4 regions of the Streptomyces sp. NPDC033270 genome follow, and region 1 is predicted to be linked to each of the others. Evidence: riboswitches for the same ligand, from Rfam matches in the RefSeq annotation. Region 1 holds a riboswitch; each other region holds the start of a gene.
What was found. A riboswitch is a leader RNA that binds a small molecule or an ion and turns the genes downstream of it on or off. The one in region 1 is predicted to bind cobalamin.
Positions count from the first base shown of each region.

Region 1 (7,767 bases):
AGCACTCCAGGACGATCACGATGCGCTCGGCCCGTGCGTGGTCGAGGCAGGAGAGCACCGTGTCCTGCCAGGAGACGGTGGTGTGGCTCTGCCGGGGCACCGAGGCGCCGACCATCAGCTGCAGATCGCCGCCGTCGCTGCGGACCCGGCCGTGGCCGGAGAAGTGCACCAGCAGCAGACCGCGCGCCTCGTCGGCGGCGGTCTTGAGTGCCTGCCCCAGCTCCCAGGGCTCCGTGGGGCGGCAGACCGTGACCTCGTCGGCGGTGAACAGGTCGGTGGCGGTCAGTGCCCGCCGCAGCTCGGGGGCGTTGTCCTCCACCGCCGGCAGGCGGGGCAGCGTGGTGTAGTCGTGGACACAGACCAGCAGCGCCCGGTTGATCTTTCCCCGCGCGTCGTATTCGGACATCCGGGTCAGCCCTCGCCGGTGCCGCCCCCGCGCGTCGGTCCGCCCGGATCGGGGCGTTCGGTGTCGCCGACCGCCTGCAGCTCACCGCCCGTGCCGGCGTCGACGGCGGGCGCCTCGCCCTCGGCCCGCTCCTCCTTGCGGCGCCGCAGCCACTCCCGCAGGGCGATGCCCAGCCCCTTGGTGACCTCGGCGGCGACCGCGCCGACGATCACCAGGATCAGGTCGTCCACTCCCACGGCCATGTCGCCCGGTCCGGCCGAGTCGGCACCGCCGGTGTCGGCCGCTTCGTGGGCGGGGCGCGGCCGCTGCTCCCAGGCGTGTTCCCGGCGGCTCAGCCAGGGTTCGCGCTCCAGCCACACCTGGAGGTCGTCGATGTCCTGCTGCGGATTGTTCGTCCCCGTGATCCTGATGCGGATCTCGTGATGACCGGCGTTCTCCGGCATCCCCCAGCCCCCTTCCGGCGGCCCCTTCGCCACCGTGCAACTGATAGTGACGTGGGATCAGGGGCACAGGCAACCGTCTGTGACGCGGCCGCCACCCTGTGGCGTGTGCCACAGCGCCTGCCACGGGGCAGCGTCGCAGGTCAAGGACGAGTTGACGGGCCTTCGCAGGGCGTGGTGGACTGCCGGAGCCAATCGGCGACAGATGAGGAAGTCCGGTGAGAATCCGGCGCGGTCCCGCCACTGTCACCGGGGAGCGTTCCTCCATCGAAGGCCACGGTCCGCCTCGCGTACGCCTGACGGCGTACCAGGACTGGAAGGCCGGGGGCCACGCCGATCCGGGAGCCAGGAGACTCTTGTCGCCGTCACGTCGAGCCAGGGCGCGGACCCTGAGTGAGGACATACCGCCATGCCCGGCCGCCCTTCGAGAGCACCACTGCACGCCCCCGCAGGGCCCCTCCCGGCGGCCTGACCCGATGCGCGGCGAACACGCGGGATACGCGTGCGGCGCGGCCCTGGGCTTTCTCGCCGACCTGATCGCGGCGGATCCACGGCGCGGCCATCCGGTGGCCGCGTTCGGCCGGGCCGCGGGCGCAGTGGAGCGCCGACTGTGGCGTGACCACCGCGGGTACGGCGCGGCACATGCCGTGCTGTGCGCGGGCGGTGCGGCCGCCGGGGCCGCCCTGTTGCAGCGCGCCGCGGGGCGCTCCCGCGGCGCCCGGGTCGTGTTGACCGCGGCGACGGTCTGGGCGGTGCTGGGCGGCACCTCGCTGGGCCGGGAGGCACGGGCCGTCGGCGGGGCGCTCACGGCGGGCGACCTGGACGTGGCGCGGGAGCGGCTGCCGCATCTGTGCGGGCGTGATCCGCAGGCGCTGGACGGGCCGCAGCTGGCCCGTGCGGTGGTGGAGTCGGTCGCCGAGAACACCTCGGACGCGGTGGTGGGTGCCCTGGTGTGGGGCGCGCTCGGCGGGGTGCCCGGCCTGGTGGCGTTCCGGGCGGTGAACACGCTGGACGCGATGGTGGGTCACAAGTCGCCGCGCTACCGCCGCTTCGGCTGGGCCTCGGCCCGGCTCGACGACCTCGCCGGCTGGCCCGGCTCCCGGCTGACCGCCGCCCTGGCCGTGCTCGCCGGCCCCGACCGGCGTGGCGCGCTGCGGGCCTGGCGGGCGGACGGCGGGGCGCACCCGAGTCCCAACGCGGGCCCGGTGGAGGCGTCGTTCGCGGGTGCGCTGGGCGTACGGCTGGGCGGCACGCTGGCGTACGCCGGGCGGGTCGAGCACCGCCCGGTGCTCAACGGCGGGGCGAGGCCGGTCGCGGCCGGCGACATCGAGCGGGCGGTACGGCTGTCGCGGAAGGTGAGCGCGCTGGCGCTGGCGACGACGGTGGCGGGGCGGCTGGTGGCGGGCGCGGTGCGGCACAGAAGCGCGGCGGCGCGCCGCGGGAGCGGGAGGAAGAGCCGGTGAACGGGCGGAGCAAGGCGTCCGGCGGGACCGTCGGCGGGGGCCTGTTGGTGGCCGGTACGACGTCGGACGCCGGCAAGAGCGTGGTCACGGCGGGGATCTGCCGCTGGCTGGTGCGGCAGGGCGTGCGGGTGGCGCCCTTCAAGGCGCAGAACATGTCGCTGAACTCGTTCGTCACGCGCGAGGGCGCGGAGATCGGCCGGGCCCAGGCGATGCAGGCCGCCGCGGCGCGGGTGGAGCCGACCGCGCTGATGAACCCCGTGCTGCTCAAGCCGGGCGGCGACCGCAGCAGCCAGGTGGTGCTGCTGGGCAAGCCGGTCGGTGAGCTCAGTGCCCGTGGGTATTTCGGGGGGTCGTCCCCCGGGGGAACGCCGTATGCGGGCCGGCGGGAGCAGTTGCTCGGCACGGTGACCGACTGCCTGGCCGAGCTGCGGCGTACCCATGACGCGGTGATCTGCGAGGGCGCCGGCAGCCCCGCCGAGATCAACCTGCGGCGCACCGACATCGTCAACATGGGCATCGCCCGGGCCGCCCGGATACCGGTCGTCGTGGTCGGCGACATCGACCGCGGCGGGGTGTTCGCGTCCTTCTTCGGCACCGTCGCGCTGCTGTCGAAGGAGGACCAGGCGCTGGTCGCGGGGTACCTCGTCAACAAGTTCCGGGGCGATGTGACGCTGCTGGAGCCCGGCCTGGAGATGATGCGGCGGCTGAGCGGGCGGCCGACGCTGGGCGTGCTGCCGTTCGCGCACGGGCTGGGCATCGACGAGGAGGACGGCCTGCGGGTCTCGCTGCGCGGCGCGGTGCGCGAGAGCGTGGTGGCGCCGCCGCACGGCGCCGATGTGCTGCGGGTCGCGGTCGCCGCCGTACCGCTGATGTCGAACTTCACGGACGTGGACGCGCTGGCCGCCGAACCCGGCGTGGTGGTGCGGTTCGTGGACCGGGTCGAGGAGCTGGCCGACGCGGACCTGGTGGTGCTGCCGGGGACCCGGGGCACCGTCCGGGCGCTTGCGTGGCTGCGCGAGCGCGGCCTGGCGGACGCGATCGCCCGGCGGGCCGCCGAGGGCCGCCCGGTGCTGGGCGTCTGCGGCGGCTTCCAGATGCTGGGCGAGCGCATCGAGGACGAGGTCGAGTCGAAGGCGGGCACGGTCGAGGGGCTGGGGCTGCTGCCCGTACGGGTGCGGTTCGCGGCGGAGAAGACCCTCGCGCGGCCGGTCGGGCAGGCGCTGGGCGAGCCGGTGGAGGGGTACGAGATCCACCACGGCGTCGCCGAAGTGACCGGCGGCGACGAGGCGTTCTTCTCCGATGACCAAGGGCGCGGCCTGGACGGCTGCCGGGTCGGCTCCGTGTGGGGCACGCACTGGCACGGCTCGCTGGAGAGCGACGGCTTCCGCCGGGCGTTCCTGCGGCGGGTGGCGGCCGACGCGGGGCGGGCCTTCGTCCCGGCCCCCGACACGAGCTTCGCCGCGCTGCGCGAGGAGCAGCTGGACCGGCTGGGCGATCTGATCGAGGAGCACGCGGACACGGACGCGCTGTGGCGGCTGATCGAGCAAGGGGTGCCGGAGGGGCTGCCGTTCGTGCCTCCGGGGGCGCCGTGAGGGGTACGCATGGGACGGATCGGGCCGGCGACGTGGAGGATGACAAGGCATGACAACGGTGCACAACACGACCCCGCAGTACCCCTTCACCGCGGTCGTCGGGATGGACGATCTGCGGCTGGCGCTGCTGCTGAACGCGGTGAGCCCCGCGGTCGGCGGGGTGCTGGTGCGCGGCGAGAAGGGCACCGCCAAGTCCACCGCGGTCCGCGCGCTGTCGGCCCTGATGCCGGCGGTCGACGTGGTCGGCGGCTGCCGCTTCGCCTGCGCGCCGGCCGCCCCCGACCCCGGCTGCCCTGACGGGCCGCACGAGCCGGGCGCCGTCGAGCAGCGCCCGACGCGCATGGTCGAGCTGCCCGTCGGCGCCTCAGAGGACCGGCTGGTCGGCGCGCTGGACATCGAGCGGGCCCTGTCGGAGGGCGTGAAGGCCTTCGAGCCGGGACTGCTGGCGGACGCGCACCGCGGCATCCTGTACGTCGACGAGGTCAACCTCCTCCACGACCACCTGGTGGACCTGCTGCTGGACGCCGCCGCCATGGGCGCCTCCTACGTCGAGCGCGAGGGCGTCTCCGTACGGCACGCGGCCCGCTTCCTGCTCGTGGGCACCATGAACCCCGAAGAGGGTGAGCTGCGGCCGCAGTTGCTGGACCGGTTCGGGCTCACGGTCGAGGTCGCGGCCTCGCGCGAGCCGGAGCAGCGGGTGGAGGTGGTCCGCCGGCGGCTGGCCTATGACGCCGATCCGGCCGGCTTCGCGGCGCGCTGGGCGGCCGAGGAGGACGGGCTGCGCGGGCGCATCAGCGCCGCCCGGGAGCTGCTGCCGAGCGTGGTGCTGGGGGACGCGGCGCTCCGCCAGATCGCGGCGACCTGTGCCGCCTTCGAGGTGGACGGGATGCGCGCGGACATCGTGATGGCGCGCACCGCCACGGCGCTGGCCGCCTGGGCGGGGCGCACGGACGTCCGGGAGGAGGACGTCCGGCAGGCGGCGCTGCTGGCGCTGCCGCACCGTCGGCGCCGCAATCCGTTCGACGCCCCCGGCCTGGACGAGGACAAGCTCGACCGGACGCTGGAGGAGTTCGGCGGGGCGGACGAGGGCGCGGACGGCGAGGACGATCCGGAGCCGGACGGTCCGGACGGCGGCCCCGACGGGGGCGGTCCGGGCGGTGCGCCGCCGCCGCAGGAGGGCGGGCCGCAGGAGTCGCCGCAGCAGCCGGAAGCCGAACTGCCGCACCAGCAGGAGCGCCAGGCCCCGCAGGCCCCCGAGTCCCCCCAGGCGCCCGAGACGTCCGAGCCCGAGCCCCGGCCGCAGGCGGGCGCGGCCGGTGAGAAGCCGGCCGTCGGGGCCGCCGAGCCGTTCCGGACGCGCCGGCTGGACGTACCGGGCCTGGGCGAGGGCGCCGACGGCCGCCGCTCCCGTGCCCGTACCGCGCACGGCCGGACGACCGGGGCCCGGCGCCCCCGGGGCGCCCTGGGCAAGCTGCACCTGGCCGCGACCGTGCAGGCCGCGGCCCCGCATCAGCACGCGCGCGGGCGGCGGGGCAGCGGCCTGGTCGTGCGCAGGGACGATCTGCGCGAGGCGGTGCGCGAGGGCCGCGAGGGCAATCTCGTGCTGTTCGTCGTGGACGCGTCCGGTTCGATGGCGGCGCGCAAGCGGATGAGCGCGGTCAAGGGCGCGGTGCTCTCGCTGCTGCTGGACGCCTACCAGCGGCGCGACAAGATCGGCATGATCACCTTCCGGGGCGCCGGCGCCGAGCTGGCGCTGCCCCCGACGTCGTCGGTCGAGGCGGGTGCCGCGCGCCTGGAGCAGCTGCCGACCGGCGGCCGGACGCCGCTGTCGGAGGGGCTGCTGCGGGCCCACGAGGTGCTGCGGGTGGAGCGGATGCGGGACGCCTCGCGCCGCCCGTTGCTGGTGGTGGTCACCGACGGGCGGGCGACCGGCGGCCCCGAGCCGGTCGCGCGGGCCGCCCGCGCCGCCCGGCTGCTGGCCGCCGAGGGCACCGCTTCGGTGGTCGTGGACTGCGAGGCGGGCCCGGTGCGGCTGGGGCTCGCGGGCGAACTGGCCCGGGATCTGCAGGGCACGGCCGTCACCCTCGACGAGCTGCGCGCGGACAGCGTCTCCGCGCTCGTACGGACCGTGCAGGGCAACAGGACCGATCACGCCAACAGGAAGGCCGCGTAATGCCGCAGGGACAGCCGTCCGTCGTACCGAACGACGGGCTCACCACCCGCCAGCGCCGCAACCGCCCGCTGGTCTTCGTCCACACCGGCCAGGGCAAGGGCAAGTCCACCGCCGCCTTCGGGCTGGCGCTGCGCGCCTGGAACCAGGGCTGGCCGGTCGGGGTGTTCCAGTTCGTGAAGTCGGCGAAGTGGAAGGTCGGCGAGGAGCGGGCGCTGAAGGTGCTCGGCGACTCCGGCGAGGGCGGCACCGTCGCCTGGCACAAGATGGGCGAGGGCTGGTCCTGGGTGCAGCGCGACATCGCCTCCAGTGAGGACGCGGCGCGCGAGGGCTGGGAGCAGGTCAAGCGGGACCTCGCCGCGGAGACCTACAAGCTGCTGGTGCTCGACGAGTTCGCCTACCCGCTGAAGTGGGGCTGGATCGACACCGAGGAGGTGGTGTCGGTGCTGCGCGACCGCCCCGGTACGCAGCACGTCGTCATCACCGGGCGCGGCGCCCCCCAGCCGCTGCTGGACCACGCCGACCTGGTGACGGACATGACGAAGGTCAAGCACCCCATGGACGCGGGGCAGAAGGGTCAGCGGGGCATCGAATGGTGAGCCGGGCATGAGCAACGGGTCGATTCCACGGCTGGTGATCGCCGCGCCGTCGTCGGGCGCGGGCAAGACGACGGTGGCCACCGGCCTGATGGCGGCGTTCGCCGAGGCCGGGCTCACGGTGTCGCCGCACAAGGTGGGTCCCGACTACATCGACCCCGGCTACCACTCCCTGGCGACCGGCCGCCCCGGCCGCAACCTGGACGCCTATCTGTGCGGGCCGGACCGGATCGCACCGCTGTTCCTGCACGGCGCGGCGGGCGCCGATCTCGCGCTCGTCGAGGGCGTGATGGGCCTGTTCGACGGGGCGTCGGGGAGGGGCGAGCTGTCGTCCACGGCGCAGGTCGCCAAGCTGCTGCGGGCGCCGGTGGTGCTGGTGGTGGACGCGTCCTCGCAGTCGAGGTCGGTGGCCGCGCTGGTGCACGGCTTCGCGTCCTGGGACCCGGAGGTGCGGCTGGCCGGGGTGATCCTCAACAAGGTCGGCTCGGACCGCCATGAGGCGCTGCTGCGGGAGGCGATGGACTCCTCCGGGGTGCCGGTGCTGGGCGCGCTGCGCCGTGACGGGCGGGCCGGTACGCCGTCGCGGCATCTGGGGCTGGTGCCGGTCGCCGAACGGCGGGCCGAGGCGCTTGCGTCGGTGCGCGAACTGGCCGCACGGGTGCGCGCGGGCTGCGACCTCCAGGCGCTGCTGGCGCTGGCCCGTACGGTGCCGGAGTTGCCGGACGCGCCGTGGGATCCGGCGGCGGAGGTGGCGGCGACGGGCACCGGGGCGGCGGGCGGCGCCGCGAAGACGCCGCTGATCGCCGTCGCCGGCGGCGCCGCGTTCACCTTCTCGTACGCCGAGCACGCCGAGCTGCTGGCCGCCGCGGGCGCCGAGGTGGCCCCCTTCGACCCGCTGCGGGACGAACAACTGCCGCCCGGCACCGACGGGTTGGTGATCGGCGGCGGCTTCCCCGAGGTGTATGCGCCGGATCTGTCGGCGAACGCCCCGCTGCGCGCCGCGGTGGCCGAACTGGCCGCCTCCGGGGCGCCGGTGTCCGCCGAGTGCGCCGGCCTGCTGTACCTCTCCCGCGCGATCGACGGGAAGCCGATGTGCGGGG
Region 1 is NZ_JBVIRA010000033.1:67,671-75,437, forward strand. It holds gene ACZ5XZ_RS34145 (caspase family protein) at 1-406, opposite strand, end outside; gene ACZ5XZ_RS34150 (hypothetical protein) at 412-849, opposite strand; cobalamin riboswitch at 1,054-1,202, shown strand; gene ACZ5XZ_RS34155 (cobalamin biosynthesis protein) at 1,323-2,309, shown strand; gene ACZ5XZ_RS34160 (cobyric acid synthase) at 2,306-3,901, shown strand; gene ACZ5XZ_RS34165 (putative cobaltochelatase) at 3,951-6,074, shown strand; gene cobO (cob(I)yrinic acid a,c-diamide adenosyltransferase) at 6,074-6,670, shown strand; gene ACZ5XZ_RS34175 (cobyrinate a,c-diamide synthase) at 6,678-7,767, shown strand, end outside.

Region 2 (7,767 bases), on a different contig from region 1:
TGCGATAGCCCGTTCCCTGCCCGTCTCCCGCTGAGCCCGTCTCCCGTGGAGCCCGGTTCCGCCTGGTCCCGGGCGGCCCGCCAAGCGGGGCGCGGTCATACAGGTCCGGCGGCCCCTCGGGGTGGATCAGGGGTGAAGGCGACAGGGACGTCGAAGGCGGCGCGGCGGGTGGCGCGGCGCAGGGCCTTGAGGACGGTGCCGCCCAAGGTGAAGGTGAGGATCACGGTGACCAGAGCGCGGGGCAGGTCCCAGCCGAGGGAGGTGGCAAGGCAGTAGGCGATATAGCGGGCGAGGTTGTCTTCGAGCGGATCGCCCGGGACGAAGGAGACCCCCGAGGCCATGCCGGCGATATAGGGCCACCCCTGGAGGTTCATGATGAGGCCGTAGAGGACCGCGGAGACCGCGCCGTAGGCGGCGAGCATGGCCAGCTCGCGGCGGCCGCGGAGCCGGTCGGGCCCCGGCAGCAGGCCGGCGCCCATCGACACCCATCCCATCGTCAGCATCTGGAACGGCATCCATGGGCCGACTCCGCCGGTCAGCAGCGCCGACGCGAACATCGCCACGGAGCCCAGCACAAAGCCGAATCCGGGCCCGAGCACTCGGCCCGACAACACCATCAGAAAGAACATCGGCTCGATTCCCGCCGTTCCCGCGCCCAGCGGGCGCATGGCGGCTCCGGCCGCGGCCAGTACGCCGAGCATGGCGATGGCTTTGGCGTCCAGGCCGGTGTCGGCGATGGTCGCGACGACCACGGCGAGCAGCATCGGCAGCAGCGCGGCGAACAGCCAGGGCGCGTCCTTGGAATGGGCGAGGCCGGAGGCGGAATCGGCGAGCAGCGGCCATCCGAAAGCCATCACGCCGATGGCTGAGACCAGGGCCAGTGCGGCGACGGACCGGGGGCCGAGCCGTACTGCCCGGGCCTGACGGTTCGTGGGGAGGGGGGAGCCGACGCTGACGCCGGCAGTGGAGTCGGCGCCGGAGGTGGAGTCGGCGTCGGAGGCGGAGCTGACGCCCACGCCGACGTCGACGCGGGATTCGGAGAGGGAGACGGGGTGGCTGTCGTCAGGGTGCCGTGGGCGCGAGGTCATCCGGTGGCCTCCAGAGCGTGGGCCACCTGAGGAACGGTCAGCCAGGGCAACGGAGCGAGCACCTTGGCGACCTGCGGAGCAAAGGAGGGAGAGGAGACGACAATCTCGTCGGTGGGACCGTCGGCGACGACCTCACCGTCCGCGAGGATCACCACGCGGTGTGCCAGCTCGGCGGCGAGTTCCACATCGTGAGTGGCCAGGATGATGGTGTGGCCGTCGGTGGCCAGAGTGCGCAGGACTTCGATCAGGCGGGCCTTGGCGGCGTAGTCCAGGCCGCGGGTGGGCTCGTCGAGGAGGAGCAGCGGAGGACGTGCGGTCAGTACGACGGCGAGGGCGAGCGCGAGGCGTTGGCCCTCGGACAGATCACGGGGGTGGGCAGAGTCCGGAACACCGGGCAGCAGTCGGGTCACCAGGGCTCGGCAGCTGCCGGCGGGGGCGCCCGCGTCCTGGTCCGCCATGGTGCATTCGGCGGCGACGGTGTCCGCGTAGAGCAGGTCGCGGGGTTCCTGGGGAACCAGCCCGACGTGCCGCAGAAGGGCACGGGGGCTGGTGCGGTGAGGAGTGGCACCGCCCACGCGGACCGTACCGGCGGACGGCTGGTGCATTCCGACGAGGGTGCCGAGGAGGGTGGACTTTCCCGCACCGTTGCGCCCCATCAGGGCAACGGTCTCGCCGGCCCGGACGTTCAGATCCACCCGATACAACGCGTCCATCTGCCCCCGGCGAACACCGAGTCCGGAAACCGCCGCGACGGCACCGCTCGGAGCTCGTGAGACAACGCCGTCCCGGATTCGTGCGGCGCGACCGCCGCGGATCGCCGGAGCGGTCTTTGCCCCGGCACCCGCCCCGGCACCCGCCCCGGCCTCTGCCTCGGCAGCCGCCTCGGCAACCGCCCCGGCGCCCGTTCCGGCCGTTGTCCCGGAACTCGCTCCGGCAGCCGCCTCGGCACCCGGCCCGGCGCCTGGCGGTGTGGCTCCGGGGGCCGGGAAGGGAGCCGTCCGGGGAGAGCCCGTCCCCGGCGCCGGCGGGGTGACTCCCGTCAGGCGTTCGCGGAGGGCGGTGGCTTTGCGGCGGGCGTCGCGGACGGTGAGAGGGAGGGGGGACCAGTCGGCCAGGCGGCCGAGGGCGACCACCGGTGGGTGGACGGGGGAGATGGCCATGATGTCGGCGGGTGTTCCCATCACGGGGGCGGCGCCGGGGGAGGGGAGCAGGATGACCTGGTCGGCGTATTGGACGACGCGCTCCAGGCGATGTTCGGCCAGCAGGACGGTCGTGCCGAGGTCGTGGACCAGGCGCTGGAGTACGGAGAGCACCTCTTCGGCGGCGGCGGGGTCCAGGGCCGAGGTCGGCTCGTCCAGTACCAGGACCTTGGGGTGGGTGGTGAGGACCGAGCCGATCGCCACCCGTTGCATCTGGCCGCCCGAGAGGGTGGTGATGGCGCGGTCGCGCAGGTCGGCCAGGCCCAGCAGGTCCAGGGTCTCCTCGACGCGGCGGCGCATCACACCGGGGGCGAGCCCGAGGGATTCCATACCGTAGGCGAGTTCGTCCTCGACGGTGTCGGTGACGAAGTGCGCCAGCGGGTCCTGGCCCACGGTGCCGACGACGTCGGCGAGTTCGCGCGGCTTGTGGGTGCGGGTGTCGCGGCCGTCGACGGTGACGCGTCCGTGCAGAGTGCCGCCGGTGAAGTGGGGGACCAGTCCGCAGACCGCGTTCAGGACGGTGGACTTGCCGACGCCGGACGGGCCGACCAGGAGGCACAGTTCGCCTTCGGGGACGGTCAGGTCGATGCCCTGGACAGCGGGTGCCGCGGCGTCGCCGTAGGTGACCGACACCTGCTCGAACCGGATCACTGGGTCGGCTCCTTCTTGTACGGAGGGGGATCGTCGGGGTGGCTGTGGGCCCCGCCGCGGCCGTCACGAGGACCACGACCCGAGCTTTGGCCCTGGCTCTGTGCCCGACCGCGGCTGTGGACACGGCGGAGGCTGCCGCCGTCGGGGCCCGTGCTCGTACGGTCCGTAGCGCGATCGCCCGTGCGGTCCGTACCCCTGCCCGTACGGTCCGTACCTCGCCGCACGCGATCCGTCGGCCTCGGGAGGGGTGCCACCACCGCGGGGAGCAGTCCCAGCAGCACGGACGCCGCCGGCCAGAGCGGAAGCACAGGGGGCGTGAGGGGGACGGCGGGCGGGTGGAGGGCAGCCGGTGCGTAGGTGTTCGCCCAGATCATCAGGGTGGCCACGGCGATGCCGGAGCCCGCTACGAGCCAGGCCCGCAGGCCCCAGCGTTCGGGGCGGTAGCGGGTGCGCAGGGAGCGGCGCCCGCCGAGCCACAGGCCGGCGAGGGCGGCGGCCAGCCCGGCGAGGAGCAGCGGCAGACCGTAGCCGGCGCCGGTGCCGCCGAGCAGGCCGTAGGTGCCGGCGCAGATGCCCAGGAGGCCGCCGAGGGTGAGGACGGAGGTGAGGTGACGTACGGCGCGAGGTACGTGGGCGCTGCGGCCGTAGCCGCGGGCGTCCATGGCCGCGGCCAGGGCCACCGAGCGCTCCAGCGCGCCCTCCAGCACCGGCACACCGACCTGGAGCAGTGCCTTGAAGCCGCGGTCGGGGCGGCCGCGCAGCCGTCGGGCGGCGCGCAGCCGCTGGACGTCGGCGACCAGGTTCGGCGCGAAGGTCATGGCGACGACGACTGCCACGCCCGCCTCGTACAGCGCGCCGGGCAGGGACTTCAGCAACCGCGAGGGGTTGGCCAGTGCGTTGGCGGCGCCCACGCAGATGAGGAGGGTGGCCAGCTTCAGCCCGTCGTAGAGCGCGAAGACCATGCCCTCCGCCGTGACCCGGCCGCCGATCCGGACGCCCTTCGCCCAGTCGGGCAGGGGCACTTCGGGCAGCGTGACGAGGGTGTGCGTACCGGGGATGGGGGAGCCGAGGACGAAGGCGAAGGCCAGCCGAATGGCGATCACGACCAGGCCGAGCTTGACGAACGCGCCGTACGAGCGGGCCCAGGGCGCGTCCGTGCGCCGCGCCGCGACGACATATCCGGCCACGCCCACCAGCAGCCCCAGCACCAGCGGGTTGGTGGTGCGGGAGGCCGCGGTGGCCAGGCCGAGGGCCCACAGCCACCAGGCGCCGGCGTGCAGCGCGGTGGTACGGGTCGCCTGCGGGGCGCTCATCCGCGCCGACGGCGCGCCTGCCACACGGCCGCCGCACCCAGGACGACGACGGCCGCGACACCGCCGAGCAGTCCGGCGGACGGCCCGCCGTCACCGCCGGAGCCGGCCCCCTTCGACCCGTCCGTACCCTCCGCCCCGTCCGCACCCCGCCGGCCGGCGGACTGCTCCGCGTCGGCGGACTCCTTCGCCCCGCCCGACCCGCTCACCTGGTCGGCACACCCCGACTTCGGGTAGTCGGCGATGGCGCACAGCAGCGCATTGGGGTCGTAGCGCAGCGGCCGGGCGACCGCGGCCAGTGCCTCGCCCGCCGAGGCGTCCTCGGACACCTGGGCGCACTCCGTCCGGGCCTTCGGCGGCCGCTCGCCATCGGGAGCGTCCGCCGCGGTGCCGAAGTCGATGACGATGCCGATCCGCTTGCGGCCGTCCCTGGCGGGCGTATCGCGGCAGATCGCGTCGAAGTCGGCGGCCGCGCGCGGCTTGCCGGCCGCGGCGGAGTCGGCGCTGACGGTGAAGCGGAAGCCCTCGACCGCGCCATCGGCCGGGCGTACGGTCGCCGGCCCCTCGGTGGCGTAGGCCCAGGAGCCGCCGCTCCCGCCGTCCCAGAAGGACCAGTAGCGGTACTCCTGCGCGTGGGCCGGCCCGGCGGCCAGCCCGGTGACCGCGCCGGCCAGCAGCAGCACGCCGGCGATCCGGGTGCGCCGCATCGGCTGCAGCAGCTGCCTCGGCCGCATCAGAGCGCGTTCTTCTTCTTACGGCCGCTCAGCAGGAAGCCGATGCCGGCGCCGAAGGCGAGCGCGACCCCGACGACCCACCAGACGTTGACGCCGCCGTCGCCGTCCTTGTGGTCCTCCGTGCCCTCGGCCGCCGGCGAGGCGGTACCGGCCGGCTTGGGCCCGGTCGCGTTCAGCGCGGCCACCAGGTCGCTGCCCCCGAAGGAGCGCGGGTCGGCGCCGGTGGCGTGCGCGGCGAGCACCAACTGGGCGTAGGCGGCCGGACCGTTCTCCTTGGCCCAGCCCGCGGCGTTCTTCTCCAGCCACTTCAGCGGCTTCTGGGCGGCGGCCCCGTGCGACCCGGCCGCCAGCGCCACCACGGCATCCGCGGTGTTGCCGACATCGGGCTGCTCCTCCTGGCCCGGCATCGCGGAGAGCAGATGCTGTCCGTTCCGGTCGAGCTGGTCGACGAGGTAGGCGGCGCCGCCGTCCGCGGCCCGCGCCGCATCGGTGGACTTCTCCGGCTTGCCGTCCTTGCAGGTCAGAGGCTTGACGGGGCTGTCGGCGCCCCGCTTGGCCGGTGCGACGACGAAGCCCTTGCCCAGGGCGCCGGTCGCGGCGGCCGCGGTGGCGTCCGCGTTCGGCGCCGCACCCTTGAGCTGGAAGGTGAACGCGCCGTGCTCGCCCTCCTTCGCCGCACAGCCCAGCTGGAAGGTGAGCAGCGCCTCGTAGGGAGTCCTGCCGCCCTTCTTCGACGTGACCGCCTCCGGCTTCTCGCCGGCCGCCATGAGCGCGCCGATGACGACGGAGGTGGAGTTGGCGTCGCTGGCCGAGCCGGCCATCGAGCTCCAGCCGCCGTCGTCGTTCTGCACCGACTTCAGCCAGCGCACGGCCTTCTGCACGGTCTCGCCGTGCCCGCCGAGCGCGGCCAGCGCCTGCACCGCGGCGGCCGTCTGGTTGGTGTCCCGCATCGCCTTCGCGTCACAGGCCCGCTTCGGCTCGGCGCGGAAGGCGGTGAACGAGCCGTCGGCGCACTGCTGCCCGACCAGCCAGTCCACGGCCGACGCCGCGGGTCGTACGCCGACCGTGTCCTGCGCCAGCAGCGCCAGCGACTGCCGCCACACACCGTCGTACTGCGGGTCCTTGGTGCCGTACAGCCCGTCGGGCAGCTTCTTGGGCGACGTCGACGGGGCGGGGGCGGGCGCCGCGGACGCGGCGGGGGCGGTGGCCGTGCCCAGCACCGCCACGGCCGCCAGCGCCATGGCGGCGCGGCGCGCCAGGAAGGCGACGGGGTGCGTCGAAGGGGCCTGGGGAGCCATGGAAGCCATGGGGGCCATCGGGTCGGTGCCTCTCGGGTCGGGTCGCGGCGGTGGTACGCAGCCGCGCTCGGGCGACCGCCGGGCGCCGATCCTGCGATCGGGCGCGGTGGCACCGGGCTCAGCTCCGTATACCTCGACGGTGCCGCGCACCGGACCGTCCGCGCGGGCGGCGGTTCCGGTGGCGGGAGCCTTGGTCGTGCCCCAACGGGTGCTCCGGCTCGTACGGCCGGGAGCGCCGCGCACCGCGCGGGTCGACGGCCGTCCTCACGGTTGCGGGTCAGCGCCGGATTTCCACCGGCTTCCCCCGATCGGGTACGGATGAAGTTGTCCCGCACACCTTAACCGGCGCCCGGACGGGGCCCGCCCGCACGTACGAGCCGGGGACGGCCGAAGGCGGCGAGGTTCGTCACACCTTCCCTAGGCGTCACACCTCCCCTGTGCGTCACACCGCCCGGTACGTCGCCGGATCGGAGCCCGGTACCCGCTCCACGTCCCCCTGCTTCACCAGGCGGCGCAGATGTGCCTCGGCCTCCGAGACGGCGATGTTCCGGGAGCCGTAGGGGATCTGTTCCCAGGGACGGTTCCACTCCATGGCCACGGCGAGCTGCCAGGGGGTGAGGGGTTCGCGGAGCAGTGCTCTCAGGCCGGTGAGCCGCTCTTGATGGTGGGCGATGAGCTCGCGTACGCGCCCCTCGGCGTCGGTGAAGGCGTGCTGATGGGCGGGCAGCACCTCGGCGGGGGCGAGCCGGCCGACGCGTTCGAGGGAGGCGAGGTAGTCGCCCAGGGGGTCGGTGACCGTGCTGTCGTCCGGGTCCCCGTACAGGCCGATGTGCGGGGTGATGCCCGGGAGGAGGTGGTCGCCGGAGAAGAGCCGGCCGAAGCCGCGAGCCCGCTCGCCCGGATGCTCCTCCTCCAGGTGCAGACACACATGCCCCGGCGTGTGCCCCGGCGTCCAGATGGCCCGCACCCGGCGTCCCGGCAGGTCGAGCAGCTCGCCGGGCTCGATCCCACGGTCCGGCAGGGCCGCCTGTCGGCCGGGCAGTCTCCGGCCGCGCCCGTTGCCGCGCGCCTCCCGCAGCGGTGCCAGATGGTCGTCCGGCGCGCCCGCGCCCGCGAGCTTGGCGATCAGGTAGTCGAGCCACTCGCCCGGCTCGGCCTCGCGGGTCCGGCGGACCACGGCGGTGTCCGCGGCGTGCATCGCGATCCAGGCGCCGGACGCCTGCCGCACCTTGGCGGAGAGGCCGTGGTGGTCGGGGTGGTGGTGGGTGATCAGGACGCCGTGGAGATCGGTGAGGGCGAAGCCGCAGGCGGCGACGCCCGCGACGAGGGCGTCCCAGGAGTCCGGGTCGTCCCAGCCGGTGTCGATGAGCACCGGTCCGCGGTCGGTCTCCAGGAGGTGGACGAGGGTGTGGCCGAGCGGGTTGTCCGGGATGGGGACGGCGATGCTCCACACCCCGCCTCGGTGGTCGATCACCTGCGTGGTCATC
Region 2 is NZ_JBVIRA010000044.1:7,813-15,579, forward strand. It holds gene ACZ5XZ_RS37115 (alpha/beta hydrolase family protein) at 1-34, shown strand, start outside; gene ACZ5XZ_RS37120 (ECF transporter S component) at 96-1,088, opposite strand; gene ACZ5XZ_RS37125 (ABC transporter ATP-binding protein) at 1,085-2,938, opposite strand; gene ACZ5XZ_RS37130 (energy-coupling factor transporter transmembrane component T) at 2,935-4,251, opposite strand; gene ACZ5XZ_RS37135 (SCO2322 family protein) at 4,248-4,955, opposite strand; gene ACZ5XZ_RS37140 (prenyltransferase/squalene oxidase repeat-containing protein) at 4,982-6,298, opposite strand; cobalamin riboswitch at 6,467-6,608, opposite strand; gene ACZ5XZ_RS37145 (MBL fold metallo-hydrolase) at 6,723-7,766, opposite strand.
Region 2: it holds a riboswitch for cobalamin, as region 1 does, so the genes downstream of both, ACZ5XZ_RS37140 (prenyltransferase/squalene oxidase repeat-containing protein) here and ACZ5XZ_RS34155 (cobalamin biosynthesis protein) in region 1, are expected to answer to the same signal.

Region 3 (7,767 bases), on a different contig from region 1:
CCACGGCCGCCCGGACGGGCTCCGCCCGCCCCTCGACCACCGGCTCGCCCCAGCCTACGAGGCCCTCATCGGTCTCCACCCGTACGAACATCCAGCGCGGCGGGGCGAGGAACGTCTCGATGCGGCTGATCTTCATGGACCGGACCGTCCTTTCGGCGTGCTCGGCGTAGGGCGGGACGTGGGTCCCCGGCGGGCCCGTGCGCGATCTACTGCCCGCGGGGGACGTTGCCGTAACGGGGAGAGCCGTCGCCGCTGCCCCCGGGGACCGGGGCGCCACGCCCGGCCGGGCCGGCCCAGGCCTACGGATGCTCCCGCGCCGACTTGTCCAGCAGTTCGAGCATCGCCATGTACGCGCCGTCGACGTCCCGGTTCCGTACGGCTTCGACGACCGCGGCGTGCACCGCATGCGGATGCTCGAAGGCGCGATCGGCGGCGAGCACCGCCCGGTCGCGCTCGACGAGCACGGGCACGATCACCCGGTGCATCTGCGCGTAGAAGCGATTGTTCGACGCGATCAGCATCGCCGTGTGGAAGGCGGCGTCGGCGCGTACGAGCAGCGCCGGATCGTCATCGGTCGCGGCCATCGCGCTCAGCGCGGCGTCCAGTGCGGCCAGATCGTCGTCGGTACGGCGCTCGGCGGCGAGCGCGGCCGCGGCGGGTTCGATGGAGCGGCGCAGTTCGAGCACGTCGGCGAAGAAGTCCGAGGACACCCCGGCCGCCAGCTTCCACCGCAGCACGTCCGTGTCCAGGAGATTCCACTCCTCCCGGGGGCGGACGAAGGTGCCGCGCTGCTGATGGGTGCCGAGGAGCCCCTTGGTGGTCAGTACCTTGATCGCCTCACGCATTACGGTCTGGCTGACGTCCAGCTCCGCCATCAGCTCCGGCATGAGCAGGCTTTCCCCCTCCCCGTAAGTGCCCTGGAGGATCCGCCTGGCGAGCGCTTCGACCGTCGCGCCGTGCGCTCCGTGGCCCGCGGCGGAGGCGGCGCGCTCCGACCGGCTCATGGTGCTGCTCCCTGCTCCCCTGCCCCTGGTCCCCGTGCCCCCGTCTCTCCCTGCCCCGAACCACCCGCCGCCTGCCGCCACCGGTCGTCAGGGCGTACCGAGCACCCCAAATCCCACCTCGGTACGCCCTGGTCCCTCGCCCCGGTCAGGTCCCCTTGCCGCCGGAGTCGCCCGCGCCGGTGCCCGTGCTCCCGGAGCCGGCACCGGTGCTCCTTCGGGTGATGCTGCTACTGGTACCGGGTCCGAACGAGCCGCGCCCGGCATGCGGGGCGCCCTGCATCTTCCGGCGCGCCACCAGCCGGCCGGCCGTCATGCCGGCTGCCGGATGCATCTGCCCGCGGTCGAACTGTTCCGCCTCCTCCGGGTGCCGGGCGCGCCAGTACGGGTTGTCCTCCGGGAGACCGCCGCTGACCCGTCCGTACATCCCGAAGACCAGCAGCATCAGCCCGACCACGAAGCTGAACAGGACGTTCTGGATGCGGAAGGCGAGGAAGTTCGCGCCGGTGTCCAGCAGCGCCAGGTTCACGAATCCGCTCAGCAGGAAGAGGCCGCCGAACACGATGTTGAGGGTCGAGGCGAAGTTCCCGCCGATCACCATGCCGACGAAGAGGATCGCTCCGACGACGATCGACAGCACGCTCAGGGAACCGTTGGTGTTCAGCCCCGCGACGGTGTCGCCGCCGGTGTCGAAGAAGCCGATGTGGTGGGTCAGTCCGAGGATGCCGAATGCGACCAGTACCAGGCCCATCAGCCCGGCGCCGATGCGGTAGACCTTGCTGAGCCCGTGATCCACGGGCAGATGCTCGTCGAGCCGGGCACGACGGTGCCCCTTGGCCCGGTGGAACCGCCCCATGGGCCCGTGCAGGGTCTGGCCAGTAGCCCCAGTAGCCATGTCCGGCCTCCTTCGCGCAGATGTGCCGCCTGGGCCGTACTCAATCTCCAGGATCCGCCCAAGGGCCGCTTCACGCCATCGCACCTGGAAGAACGTCTCCAGAACGGGGCCACCTCTGAGCCGTACGACACGACCGCCCACCCGCCGCCCACGGCGAAGCCCAGCAGCGGGACACGCCCACACCGGCCAGCTGGAATCACCCCCCCCCGTAGAAGGCCCAGCAGGGGGCGCGCACCTTCATGGGCGGCGCTCGGGCAGGGGGAGTGCACACCTCCATGGGCGCGCGCCCCGGCAGGGAACGACAGTTGGCGCCCCGTGGGCGAAGCCGACAGCCTCAGCCGGCGGTCCCCGCCGCGCCCCTGGCGTCCCGGATCTCCTGCACCACCCGGGACGCCGTCTGCCGTACCGCCTCGGTCTCCGTCAGGAAGTGCCACCAGTCCGGATGCCGCCCTTCCAGACCGGCGACCGCGCGATCGAGCCGCGCCACCGCGTCGTCCAGGGGGCGGGCATGCCGCGGGTCGGGGGTGCTGCGTCCGGCCATCGCCAGCCGCTGCGCGTCCCGGAGGGCGAAGCGGGTCCGTTCGACCTCCTTCTGCCGGTCGAACGACACCGCATCGAGCCGTTGCAGCCGGTCACCGGCCGCAGACACCGCGTCGTCGGTGGAGTCCAGCAGCGCCCGAACGGTCGCCAGCCGGCTCGTGGCATCCGCCCAGCGCTGCTCGTCCCGCGCCTGCTGCGCCTCCCGCAGCTTGACCTCGGCCTGCTCCACGGACTGCGCCGCCTGCTCCGGTACGTGCTGCAGGTCCTGCCAGCATGCCGCGCTGTAGCGCCGCCGCAGCTCGCTGAGGACCGGATCGACCTTCCCGGCGCGCGTCGTGATCGCCTGCGCCCGGGTCCGCAGCGACACCAGCCGCTTGTCGATCTCGGCGGCCTTCGCCGGCAACCGCTCGGCCTCGGCCCGTATGCCCTCGGACTTGCGGAGCACGTCGTCGGCGCGCCGGATGGTCTCCTGTACGCCGTGCTGCCCGGCGCCCTGATTGAGCTTGGTCAGCTCCGGCCCGAGCGCCGCCAGCCGGGCCGCGAGATCGTCCGCCCGCATGCCCTGGGCCCGGACCGCGTCCAGGGCGTTGCTCGCCGCCAGCAGCGCCTGCCGCGCCCGCTCCACCGCCGGGGCGAGCTGCGCGAGCTGCGTCTCGGCGGACTGCAGCAGCGGCCCCAACCCCTGCGCGAACCGGTCGAGGTCGCCCTTGACCCGGTCCAGCTCCTCCTTGGCCCGCGTCAGATCGGCCCGCGCCCGTGCCACCGCGGCGCCGTCCAGATCGTCACGGTCGAGATCATGGGAGTCGACCGCGGTGATGTAGCCGTGACTCACCTCGTCGATCCGCCGCCCGAAGCCCTCGTAGTCCGCCGCGGCCCGCTGCGCCTGAGGGGAACTGTCCACCGCGGTGATCGTCTCTATGGAGATCCGCAGATCCCGGTGTGCGGTGTCCAACTCGTAGAACGCCGCCGCCGCGGCGTCCTTCGCGGCCTGCGCATCGGCCCGCTGGCTCTCCCCGCGCCCGAACCAGCGACGAGTCCCCCCACCGGCGAACGCCATCGGGGCCAACGCGATCAACAACGGCAACGGCAGCAACGCGAGCGTCACCGCATCCCGGACCGGGCCTCCACGCGCGCGACGGCGTTCTCGCTGCTCATGCGGCTGCGTGTGTGTCGCCGTCACTTCCCTCTCCCGATCGGTTCGCCCCAGGACGGATGCCATTCTCCCACTCACCGGAAACGAACACACCGGCCGGTAAGTTCGCACTTCGCGCACTGGTTTGCAGTTCAGCCCCGAAGGCAAGGTAGTCTGTCGGCTCGACCAGGGCGCATAGCTCAGCGGTAGAGCGCTGCTCTTACAAAGCAGATGTCGGCGGTTCAAATCCGTCTGTGCCCACTCACCGCGCAAAACGACGAAGGCCCAGGCCGTCCGATATGCACTCGGATTCCTGGGCCTTGATCGTTTGTTGCCGTGGGTGCGCGGCTCGCCCAGTTCCCTCAGCGTCATGGCGTCGGCCACGGACGTCAGCTCCCCCGGTAGGGAAACAGGTGCACCGACCTTGGGCTCCAGGGGTCTGCGACACTGGTAGCAGCATGTCGGCGCGGCTCGCCGGCGTCCTTCTCCCCGAAGAGGGCGCGAAGCCCACACCGCATTCGGCCCTGGTGCCCAAAGCGGCATGGCGGCTCGATCTCACCATCTGTGGGAGGCATCCGATGCCATTCATCGACATCAAGGTGATCGCCGGAGTTTTCACCCCCGAAGAGAAGCAGAAGATGGTCGAAGATGTCTCCGAGGCGTTGATCGCCATCGAAGGTGAGGCACTGCGACCGGTGACGCATGTGGTGGTCACCGAGACACTCAGCGGCGAATGGGCCGTCGGTGGTAAGGCCCTGACAGCCGAGGACGTTCGGGCCAAGAGGGCCGGCTAGCCCAGCCGGTAGGGCCCTTCGGGCTCCTGTCGGTCGCCGGGCAGCAGTACATCCGCGGCCTGGAGGCCTGCCCCGAGGGCATCGGGTTGGCGGCCCAGCCTTTCCTGCCAAGTAGATGTCGCAGGTTCGAATCCTGTTGTGCCCACAGTGGTGGACCGTGAGGTCAGTGGCCTCCGACTTGTTTGAGTCGGGGGCCGTTTTCGTGCCCGGGGGCGGTGGGGTGGCGGGGGTGAGGGTGAGGGTGCTCCGCGGGCTAATGGGGGCTGTTGTTTGTGGGGTGTGGGGCGTGTATCGTCCCACGTAGTTTGAAGTTTCAAGTAAATGGTCCACGCGGTGTCGTGGTGGGAGATCGGAGAGCGGGTTCATGGCCGTACGACGGCTCAATCACGCGGTGTTGTACGTCCGGGATGTGGCGCGGGCTGTTGCTTTTTACGGTGAGGCGCTGGGGCTCACCGTGGATGTGGAGATACCGGGGCGCGCGGCCTTCCTCAGCGCGCCCGGCTCGCTGAACGATCATGACCTGGGGCTGTTCGCGGTAGGGGCGGGCGCGCCGGGGCCGGAGGCCGGGCGCGTCGGGCTGTACCACCTGGCCTGGGAGGTCGGCACGCTCGGCGAACTCGCCGCGGCCGAGGCGCGGCTCGGCGAGCGCGGCGCGCTGGTCGGCGCCACCGACCACCTCGTCTCCAAGTCCCTGTACGCCAAGGACCCGGACGGCAACGAGTTCGAGGTGATGTGGCGGGTTCCGCGGGAGGACTGGCCGGGGCCGGAGGAGGCGGACCGGCTGCGGCCGCTGGATCTGGCGGTGGCGCTGAGGCGCTGGGGGCCGGATCTGGTGACGGGCGCCGCGGCCGGCTCGGCCACGTGAGGTGAGGCGCGGCCCGCGCGCGCCGTGCCTCAGGAGTCCGCTACCGCTGCCGCCTGCTCTGCCGCCTTCGCCCGGTCTGTCGCCTCCGCGCGCTGTGCCCAGCGCTTCTCCACGCCGCTCAGTCGCCAGTACGCCAGCGCCGCGGCCCACACCACGACGAACAGGCCGACGATGATGAAGCCGACATTGTCGAGGTCGAGGGTCGAGATCCAGCCGGTCAGCGGGTCGTCGAGGGCGAGTTTGTCGTGCAGCACGGTCACCAGCTCGATCGTGCCGATGAAGAAGGCCACGGCGATCGACAGTCCGGTGATGGTGAGGTTGTAGTAGACCTTGCGCACCGGGTTGGAGAACGCCCACTGGTAGGCGAAGTTCATGAACGTGCCGTCGAGGGTGTCGAACAGGCTCATCCCGGCGGCGAACAGCAGCGGCAGGCACAGGATCGCGTACCACGGCAGGCCGGCCGCGGCGCCGCTGCCCGCCATCACCATCAAGGTCACCTCGGTCGCGGTGTCGAAGCCGAGTCCGAAGAGGAAGCCGAGCGGGAACATCTGGCCGGGGCGGGAGATCGAGCGGGTGAAGCGTCCCAGGAAGCGGTTCATGAATCCGCGCGAATCGAGGCGCTGCTCCAGCTCGGCCTCGTCGTACCGGCCGTCGCGCATACCGCGGAAGACCCGCCAGATCCCGGCCAGCGCGATGAGGTTGAGGGCGGCGATGAGGTAGAGGAACGTCCCCGAGACCGTGGTGCCGATGGTGCCGAGGATCTGGTGGGTACGGGATTCGTCGTTGAGCAGGGTGCCGGCGAGCTGGGCGCCGCCCGCCACGAGGGCGGCCATCGCGACCACCACGCTGGAGTGGCCGAGCGCGAACCAGAAGCCCACCGAGACCGGCCGCTTGCCGTCGGCCATCAACTTGCGGGTGGTGTTGTCGATCGCGGCGATGTGGTCGGCATCGAAGGCGTGCCGCATGCCGAGGGTGTATGCGGTGATGCCGAGTCCGGCGCCGAAGACCTGGCTGCCCACGGAGTAGTGGTGCGGGACGACGAGCAGGAAGAGCACGCCGAAGGCGACGACGTGCAGGCCGGCTATGACGGCCATCAGGCCCGCGGTACGGAGGGTGTCCTGCCGGCGCCAGCGGAACGCGGCGGGGGCAGGGGTGTTCGGGGTATCGGTGGACAGGGCCATCCGGCGGTCACGCTCCAGCACCTCGTGGATCAGTTCGTGAGATGCCGTGGCCGGTCTCCTGGCTTACGGGTGCACGCGTCCGTCCCCGCCTTCCCGGCCGCGGGCTGCGGTCAGTGGCGCCGTACGCGCGCCGTGCGCATACGGAAAGGACTGGAAACTCCCCGATCACAGTGGCGAGGGCCGCTCCGGCCTGGGACCACAAGGTCCGGCACCGGTCTTCCCGAACACCACGGCTCGATCACTCTATCTGCCGAGGAGGGCGGGAACTGCCGAGGAGGACGGGTGGAGGTGCGGGCCAGTGGCAGTGGACTCACGGCCGGTGGTCACCGGGAGCGCCGAGGCTCCGGCGGGGCCGGTGGGTCAGAGGCGCCGGGTCAGTAGTCCAAGGACGAGAGGAAGGCGTGCAGTTCGCGGTCGAAGAGCCCGGTGTTCTCCAGATTGACCATATGGGCAGCGCCCGGTATTCGGACTCTTCGGGCGCCGGGGACGGCCAGCGTTATGGCGTGGGCGTTGGCGGAGATGTCCGTACTGTCGAGGTCGCCGTCGAACACGACAGTCGGCACCCGGATCTCGCCCAGACGGTCCGCAGCCCCGACTTCGAGGGGCATCCCGGCGCCCAGCCCATCGGCATGCACCTCCACATTGGCCGCGGCCGAGGCGCGCATCCGCTCACGGAACCCCGGGTGCACGGCGGATGGTTCGCGATGCGGACCGTCCACCCACATCCGCAGGAAGTGCTCGACATAGCGATCCGCGCCGTCCGGTGCGCCGATGGCCGCGACCTGCTCCTTGATGTGCTCCAGGACGAAGGGGTCGGTGAAGGGGCGGCCGCTGATGCCGGGGGAGGCGAGCGCGAGGGCCGTCACCCGATCCGGGTGGGCTATCGCGGTGTCGAGGGCGACCCGCGAACCGTGTGAGAGGCCGACGAGGACGGCGCTGGGGGCGTCGAGCGCGTCCAGGAGGGTGCACAGGTCGTCGTGGTTGGCGTAGTCCCCTTCCACCGTGGAGGACAGGCCGTGGCCGCGGAAGTCGTAGCGGATCGCGCGGAGACCGGAGTTCACCAGCCAGGTGAACTGTTCGTCCCACATGTGCTGGTCGAGCATGCCGCCGTGCAGCAGTACCACCGCGGGGCCCGAGCCGGCCGTCTCATAGAACAGCTCGCCGTCGTCGACCGGCACGAGGCCGTTGTCGACCTCGGACCAGTCGGTGATTGCTCGGGTCATGCTCCGGACCGTCCTTTGTGCGTGGGATGCGTGGAGTGGGTGTGGATTGGGGTGGATGGGCTGGCGAGGTTGGCTAGGTGGTGGTTGTGTCGATCTTGTCGTTACTGTCGCTGCTGTCAGTTTTATCCGGTGGAAT
Region 3 is NZ_JBVIRA010000041.1:21,376-29,142, forward strand. It holds gene dgoD (galactonate dehydratase) at 1-136, opposite strand, end outside; gene ACZ5XZ_RS36425 (FadR/GntR family transcriptional regulator) at 300-1,004, opposite strand; gene ACZ5XZ_RS36430 (DUF4383 domain-containing protein) at 1,150-1,896, opposite strand; gene ACZ5XZ_RS36435 (hypothetical protein) at 2,231-3,616, opposite strand; tRNA gene ACZ5XZ_RS36440 (tRNA-Val) at 3,758-3,829, shown strand; gene ACZ5XZ_RS36445 (tautomerase family protein) at 4,027-4,362, shown strand; tRNA gene ACZ5XZ_RS36450 (tRNA-Ser) at 4,439-4,507, shown strand; gene ACZ5XZ_RS36455 (VOC family protein) at 4,727-5,227, shown strand; gene nicT (Nickel transporter NicT) at 5,257-6,408, opposite strand; cobalamin riboswitch at 6,440-6,655, opposite strand; gene ACZ5XZ_RS36465 (alpha/beta fold hydrolase) at 6,783-7,631, opposite strand; gene ACZ5XZ_RS36470 (MarR family winged helix-turn-helix transcriptional regulator) at 7,705-7,767, opposite strand, start outside.
Region 3: it holds a riboswitch for cobalamin, as region 1 does, so the genes downstream of both, nicT (Nickel transporter NicT) here and ACZ5XZ_RS34155 (cobalamin biosynthesis protein) in region 1, are expected to answer to the same signal.

Region 4 (7,767 bases), on a different contig from region 1:
CCTCCCCGTGGATCTGGCGGACCGGCTGGAGCGGCCGTGACGACCGTCACCGACCGCACCTGCGCACAGCCGTAGCCTCCTCCTTCCCCCTTCCCCCTTCCCCCTTCCCCCTTCCCCCTTCCCCCTTCCCCCTTCCCCCTTCCCCCTTCCCCCTGACGACCGTCCGCCGCGTGCGGTCAGCCCATGCTCTTGGCTCCGTCCAGGCACTCGCGGATGATGTCGGCGTGGCCGGAGTGCTGGGCGGTCTCGGAGATGACGTGCATCAGCACCCGGCGGGCCGACCAGCGCTCGTCGGGCTCGAACCACGGCGCCTTGGGCAGCGGCTGGGTGGCGTCCAGATCGGGCAGGGTGGCGACCAGCTCGTCGGTCCGGCGCGCCACTTCGGCGTAGCCGTCCAGCACACCCGCCAACGTCTCACCCGGCAGCATCCGAAACTCGTCGGCCCGACGAGCCCAGTCGGCCTCGGTCATGGCGGTGAAGTCGCCCATCGCGGTCGGGCCGTCCAGGATGAAGTCGCCCCAGTTCCGCTCCACCGAGGTGACATGCTTGATCAGGCCGCCCAGGCACAGCTCACTGGCGGTGGTACGCAGCCCCACCTGCTCATCGGTGAGGTCACGGGTGGTGAATCGCAGCATGTGCCGCTGCTTGGACAGCATCGCCAACAAGTCTGCGCGCTCGCCGGTGGCTGCCGACGCGGGGGCCGAAGTGTGGGTGGTCGGCTCATTGACAGTCATGATCTCCGCCTTGTCGTGCGTGGTCCTGTGATGGTCCTGATTCCGTGTCGCAAGACCAAGCTAGTGAGCATGTAGGTCAGATGGAGACCTACATTGGCGCAGCAGTCCGTACCCGGGCCACAGGTCGTACCTGGCCACCGGCAACTCGGCCGGCAGGGACAGCAGCGCCGTCCGGCCATGCGGCGGATTCTGCGTACACCCTTCGCAAGATTGGCAAATGGTGGAGGGAAGATTCGCAGAAGTTGGCAGGCGTCCACGATTGATGGCACTCAGTGCCAGTGTCAGAGTCATGACTGCGGCCCGCCGGACACCGGCGACCACCGCTCGGATCCGGGGCGCGATTGCTGCCCTGACGTCGGAGATCCCGGCGACGGCGGGGTCGCGTACCGGCAGCGTTGCTCACCTCCGCCCCACGGCATGACGGCGGGCCGCGCCCCACTCGTAGGACACACAGTGCCATCTCCCTTTGCGTAGATGGGAGATTGGCAGTCGAGACATACCGAGGAGACGGTGACAGTCATGGCAGAGGCGAGGACGCAGGCGGCCGAGGAACTCGCGCGGCGCTGGGCCACCGACCCCCGGTGGCAGGGCATCGAGCGCACCTACAGCGCCGACGACGTGATCCGGCTGTCCGGCAGCGTGCGCGAGGAGCACACCCTGGCCCGGCGCGGCGCCGAACGGCTGTGGCGGCAGCTGCACGAGCGGGACTACATCCACGCGCTCGGCGCGCTGACCGGCGGTCAGGCCGTCCAGCAGGTCAAGGCGGGCCTCCAGGCCATCTACCTGTCCGGCTGGCAGGTCGCCGCCGACGCCAACCAGGCCGGGCACACCTACCCCGACCAGAGCCTGTACCCGGCCAACTCCGTTCCCCAGGTGGTCCGTCGGATCAACAACGCGCTGCTGCGCGCCGACCAGATCGCCACCGCCGAGGGCGCGGGCGACACGACGGACTGGCTCGCGCCGATCGTCGCCGACGCGGAGGCCGGATTCGGCGGCCCGCTCAACGCCTTCGAGCTGACCAAGGCGATGATCGCGGCCGGTGCGGCCGGCATCCACTACGAGGACCAGCTCGCCTCCGAGAAGAAGTGCGGCCACCTCGGCGGGAAGGTGCTGGTGCCGACCTCTCAGCACATCCGGACCCTCAACGCGGCCCGGCTCGCGGCCGACATCGCCGACGTGCCGACCCTCGTCGTCGCCCGCACGGACGCCCTGGCGGCCAATCTGCTGACCAGCGACGTCGACGAGCGCGACGCGGAGTTCGTCACCGGCGAGCGCACGGCGGAGGGCTTCTACCGGGTCCGCAACGGCATGGCGCCGGTCATCGCCCGTGGCCTGGCCTACGCCCCGTACGCCGACCTCATCTGGGTCGAGACCGGCACTCCGGACCTGGCGCAGGCCCGCGAGTTCGCCGAGGCGATCCACGCCGAGCACCCGGACCAGATGCTGGCCTACAACTGCTCGCCGTCGTTCAACTGGAAGGCCGCTCTCGACGACGACCAGATCGCCAAGTTCCAGCGGGAGCTGGGCGCGATGGGCTACCGCTTCCAGTTCATCACCCTGGCCGGCTTCCACTCCCTCAACCACGGCATGTTCGACCTGGCGCGCGGCTACGCCGAGCACGGCATGACCGCGTACGTCGATCTGCAGGAGCGGGAGTTCGCCGCGCAGGCGCACGGCTTCACGGCGGTCAAGCATCAGCGCGAGGTCGGCACCGGCTACTTCGACCTGGTCTCCACCGCCGTCAACCCCGCCTCGTCCACCACGGCTCTGAGCGGCTCCACGGAGGAGGAGCAGTTCCACTAGGACACCGCCTCGGGCCGCCCCGTCCGGGGTGGCCGTCCGGTCCGTCCCCGGCCGAGCGGGGGTCGTACGACCGTCCCCGTCCGACCCCCGCTCCGCTCCCTCCCGCAGGAGAACCCGATGACCACCAGCGCCCTCACCCACCGCGTCCGCGTCCTCGCCGGCCCGGGCGACCGTCACGACGAGATCCTCACCCCCGCCGCCCTGGACTTCCTCGGGCACCTGGCCACCGCCTTCGGCGAGCGCCGGCAGGACCTGCTGAAGGAGCGCCGTCGCCAGGCCCTGCGCCTGGCCGGCGGTTCCCCGCTCGACTTCCCGCTGGTCACCTCCGCCGTGCGCGCCGACCCGTCGTGGCGGGTCGCCGCGCCGGCTCCGGGCCTGACCGACCGCCGCGTCGAGATCACCGGCCCGCCGGACCGGCGCATGACGGTCAACGCGCTCCACTCCGGCGCCCGGGTGTGGATGGCCGACTTCGAGGACGCCACCGCCCCCACCTGGGACAACGTCATCGGCGGCCAGTTGAACCTGCTCGACGCCATCGAGCGGCGCATCGACTTCACCAGTGCCGACGGCAAGGAGTACCGGCTCGCCGACCGCGACCGGCTCGCCACCATCGTCGTCCGGCCGCGCGGCTGGCATCTCGACGAGGGGCACCTGGAGTTCGCCGGCGGACCGGTGCCCGCCGCGCTCGTCGACTTCGGCCTGTACTTCTTCCACTGCGCGCAGCGCCAGATCGACGCCGGCCGCGGCCCGTACTTCTACCTGCCGAAGCTGGAGAACCGCTACGAGGCCCGGCTGTGGAACGACGTGTTCGTCCTCGCCCAGGAGCTGCTCGGCATCCCCCGCGGCACGATCCGCGCCACCGTGCTCATCGAGACGATCACCGCCGCCTTCGAGATGGAGGAGATCCTCCACGAGCTGCGCGAGCACAGCTCCGGCCTCAACGCCGGCCGCTGGGACTACCTGTTCAGCCTGATCAAGACCTTGGGGCACCGTACCGGCTTCCTGCTGCCGGACCGGGCGAAGGTGACCATGACCGCCCCCTTCCTGCGGGCGTACACCGAACTGCTGGTGCGCACCTGCCACAAGCGAGGCGCCCCTGCGATCGGCGGCATGGCGGCGCAGGTGCCGAGCAGGGACCCGGCAGCCAACGAGGCGGCGCTGGCCAAGGTCCGGCTGGACAAGGAGCGCGAGGCCGAGGCCGGCTTCGACGGCTCCTGGGTGGCCCACCCCGGCCTCGTCCCCCTGTGCCGCGAGGTGTTCGACGGCGTTCTCGGCGACCGGCCGCACCAGATCGACCGTACCCGCGACGACGTGGCGGTGAGCGCCGCGGACCTGCTCTCGGTGCGCCGGATCAGCGGTCCGCCCACGGCGGAGGGGGTACGTGCCAACGTCGCCGTCGCCCTGCGCTACTTCGCCGCCTGGCTGCGCGGCCAGGGGGCGGTCGCCCTGTACGGCCTGATGGAGGACGCCGCCACCGCCGAGATCGCCCGCGTGCAGATCTGGCAGTGGCTGCGCCACCGGGTCGTCGACCGCGAGACGGTCCTGCGGCTGCTCGACGAGGAGCTCGCCGCGCTCGGCGCCGAGTACCCGTGGGCGGCCCTCGACGCGGTGCGGGACCTGTTCGAACGCAACGCGCTGGCCCGGGAGTTGCCGAGCTTCTTCACCCCGGACGCCTACTCCCGCCACCTCGTGCGGAACGCGGAGAGCCGGTCATGAGCGCGGGCATCCAGCGCGTCGGGGTGGTCGGCGGCGGCCAGATGGGCGCGGGCATCGCCGAGGTGTGTGCGCGGGCCGGTCTCGACACCGTGGTCTGTGAGGCCGACGCCACGGCCGCCCGCGCCGCGCGGGAGCGGGTGGCCGCCTCGCTGGACCGCGCCGTCCAGCGGGGGAAGCTGGAGCCGGCCGCGGCCCGGCAGGCCCTCGCCCGCCTGCTCTTCACCGGCAGCCTGGCGGACCTGGCCGACCGTCAGCTGGTCATCGAGGCCGTGGTCGAGAACGCCGACGCCAAGACGGAGGTGTTCGCCGCCCTCGACAAGATCGTCGAGGATCCCGGGGCGGTGCTGGCGACCAACACCTCCTCCCTCCCCGTCATGCGCCTGGGCATGGCGACCGGCCGCGCCGACCGGGTCGTGGGACTGCACTTCTTCAACCCCGTTCCGGTGCTGCCGCTGGTGGAGATCGTGACCTCCCTGCACACGGCCCCGGAAACGGTCACCCTCGTGGCGGACTTCGCCACCGGTGTCCTGGGCAAGACGGTCGTCCGCTCCCAGGACCGGGCCGGCTTCGTCGTCAACGCGCTGCTCGTCCCCTATCTGCTCGCGGCGATCCGCATGGCGGAGTCGGGCTTCGCCACCGCAGCGGACATCGACACCGGCATGGAGCTGGGCTGTGCCCACCCCATGGGGCCGCTCAGACTCGCGGACCTGATCGGGCTGGACACCGTCGCCTCGATCGCCGAGTCGCTCTACGACGAGTTCAAGGAACCCCTCTACGCCCCTCCCCCGCTGCTCCAGCGGATGGTCGAGGCGGGGCTGCTGGGCCGCAAGACCGGCCGGGGGTTCCACCAGTACGACCAGAACTGAGGGGTCTGGTCCGGCCGGGCTGAGGGGCCCGGACGCGCCGCCGGTGAGGGATCCGGCGGCTGCTCACAAGAGGGCGGGAAACGCATGTGCGGCGTTTCCCGCCCTCGTTGCGCTTCACACCTGTCGACCGCGTGTCTCACCTCACCTTCCGAATGAGGGACCTGGACGTCCCGCGTCACCGGACGGCCCTTAGGCTGACCAGTGCAGCTGGTTCGCCCCGTCCGCCAGGCGGGATGCGTCGCAAGAGGGAACCCGGTGGGAATCCGGGACTGCCCCGCAGCGGTGAGCGGGAACGACCGCCGTCATACGCACTGGGTCCGACGAGAGGGCCTGGGAAGCGACGGCCATTAGGTGTCCTCCCCCGTGAGGACGTGCCCGCGAGTCCGAAGACCTGCCATCTGCCCGGGTGCGAACGACTCGCATCCGGATATCCCGGTGACCTCGAGGGCGGGTCGGCGTACCTACCAGGCGGATGACCGCGCCATGTCGCGCGAGGTCGTCCCGCACGGTTCGCCACCCCTTCGCGCCTTCGTCCCGTCGCCGGGATCTCAGGGATTCGTCTCGCGAAGGAGATCTCCGTGAACACCAAGTCCGCAGCCGCGGCAGCACACGCCACCGTGTACGGCTATCCGCGCCAGGGCCCGGACCGGGAACTGAAGAAGTCGATCGAGGGCTACTGGAAGGGCCGCGTCACCGCCGACGCCCTCCGCGCCACCGCCGCCGAACTGCGCCGCACCACCTGGCAGCAGCTGGCCGGGGCCGGCCTCGACGAGGTCCCGACCGGCGACTTCTCGTACTACGACCACGTCCTGGACACCACCGTCATGGTCGGCGCGATCCCCGACCGCCACCGGGCCGCCGTCGCGGCCGATCCACTCGACGGCTACTTCGCGATGGCGCGTGGCACGCAGGATGTCGCGCCACTGGAGATGACCAAGTGGTTCGACACCAACTACCACTATCTGGTGCCCGAGTTGGGCCCTGACACGACGTTCACCGCCGACTCCGGCAAGCAGGTGGCCGAGCTGACGGAGGCCCTGGCACTGGGTCTGACGGCCCGGCCGGTCCTGGTCGGTCCCGTCACCTATCTGCTGCTGGCCAAGCCCGCGCCCGGCGTGGCCGCCGGCTTCGACCCGCTGACCCTCCTGGACCGCCTGCTGCCCGTGTACGCCGAGGTCCTCGCCGACCTGCGCGCCGCCGGCGCCCAGTGGGTGCAGCTGGACGAGCCCGCCCTCGTCCAGGACCGCACACCGGCCGAGCTCAACACCGCCGCCCGCGCCTACCGCGAACTCGGCGCCCTCACCGACCGCCCCCAGCTGCTCGTCGCCTCCTACTTCGACCGCCTGGGCGACGCCCTGCCCGTGCTGGCCAAGGCTCCGGTCGAGGGGCTCGCGCTGGACTTCACCGAGGCCGCCGCCGCCAACCTGGAGGCCCTCGCGGCCGTCGGCGGACTGCCGGGCAAGCGACTGGTCGCCGGCGTCGTCAACGGCCGCAACATCTGGGCCAACGACCTGGAGAAGTCCCTCGCCACGCTCGGCACCCTCCTCGGCCTGGCCGACCGGGTCGACGTGTCGGCCTCCTGCTCACTGCTGCACGTCCCCCTCGACACGGCGGCCGAGCGGGACATCGAACCGCAGGTCCTGCGCTGGCTCGCGTTCGCCCGGCAGAAGACGGCCGAGATCGTCACCCTCGCCAAGGGCCTGACCCGCGGCACCGGCGCCATCACCGCCCAACTGGCCGCGAACCGGGCCGCCCTGGCTTCCCGGGCCAACTCCCCCATCACCCACGACCCGGCCGTCCGCGCCCGCACCGGCGCGATCACCGGGAGCGACGCCCGCCGCTCGCAGCCCTACGCCGAACGGACCACGGCCCAACGCGCCCACCTCCGCCTGCCGCTGCTGCCGACCACGACCATCGGCTCCTTCCCGCAGACCGGCGAACTGCGCACCGCACGGGCCGACCTGCGCGCGGGCCGGATCGACCCGGCCGGGTACGAGGAGCGGATCAGGGCCGAGATCCAGGAGGTGCTCGCCTTCCAGGAGAAGGCCGGTCTGGACGTCCTCGTCCACGGTGAGGCCGAACGCAACGACATGGTCCAGTACTTCGCCGAGCAGCTCACCGGCTACCTCGCCACGCAGCACGGCTGGGTCCAGTCCTACGGCACCCGCTACGTCCGCCCGCCGATCCTGGCCGGCGACATCTCCCGCCCCGAGCCGATGACGGTGCGCTGGACGGCCTACGCGCAGTCCCTCACCGACCGCCCGGTCAAGGGCATGCTGACCGGCCCGGTCACCATGCTCGCCTGGTCCTTCGTCCGCGACGACCAGCCCCTGGGCGACACCGCCCGCCAGGTCGCCCTGGCCCTGCGCGACGAGGTGGGCGACCTGGAGGCGGCCGGCACGTCCGTCATCCAGGTGGACGAGCCGGCGCTGCGCGAGACCCTGCCGCTGCGCACCGCAGACCGCCCCGCCTATCTGGCCTGGGCCACGGAGGCGTTCCGGATCACCACCAGCGGCGTCCGCCCGGACACCCAGATCCACACCCACATGTGCTACGCCGAGTTCGGCGACATCGTCCAGGCCATCGACGACCTCGACGCCGACGTCATCAGCCTGGAGGCCGCCCGCTCCCACATGCAGGTCGCCCGC
Region 4 is NZ_JBVIRA010000001.1:482,583-490,349, reverse strand. It holds gene ACZ5XZ_RS02255 (nucleoside-triphosphatase) at 1-40, shown strand, start outside; gene ACZ5XZ_RS02250 (DinB family protein) at 177-734, opposite strand; gene aceA (isocitrate lyase) at 1,254-2,537, shown strand; gene aceB (malate synthase A) at 2,655-4,253, shown strand; gene ACZ5XZ_RS02235 (3-hydroxybutyryl-CoA dehydrogenase) at 4,250-5,119, shown strand; cobalamin riboswitch at 5,311-5,532, shown strand; gene metE (5-methyltetrahydropteroyltriglutamate--homocysteine S-methyltransferase) at 5,698-7,767, shown strand, end outside.
Region 4: it holds a riboswitch for cobalamin, as region 1 does, so the genes downstream of both, metE (5-methyltetrahydropteroyltriglutamate--homocysteine S-methyltransferase) here and ACZ5XZ_RS34155 (cobalamin biosynthesis protein) in region 1, are expected to answer to the same signal.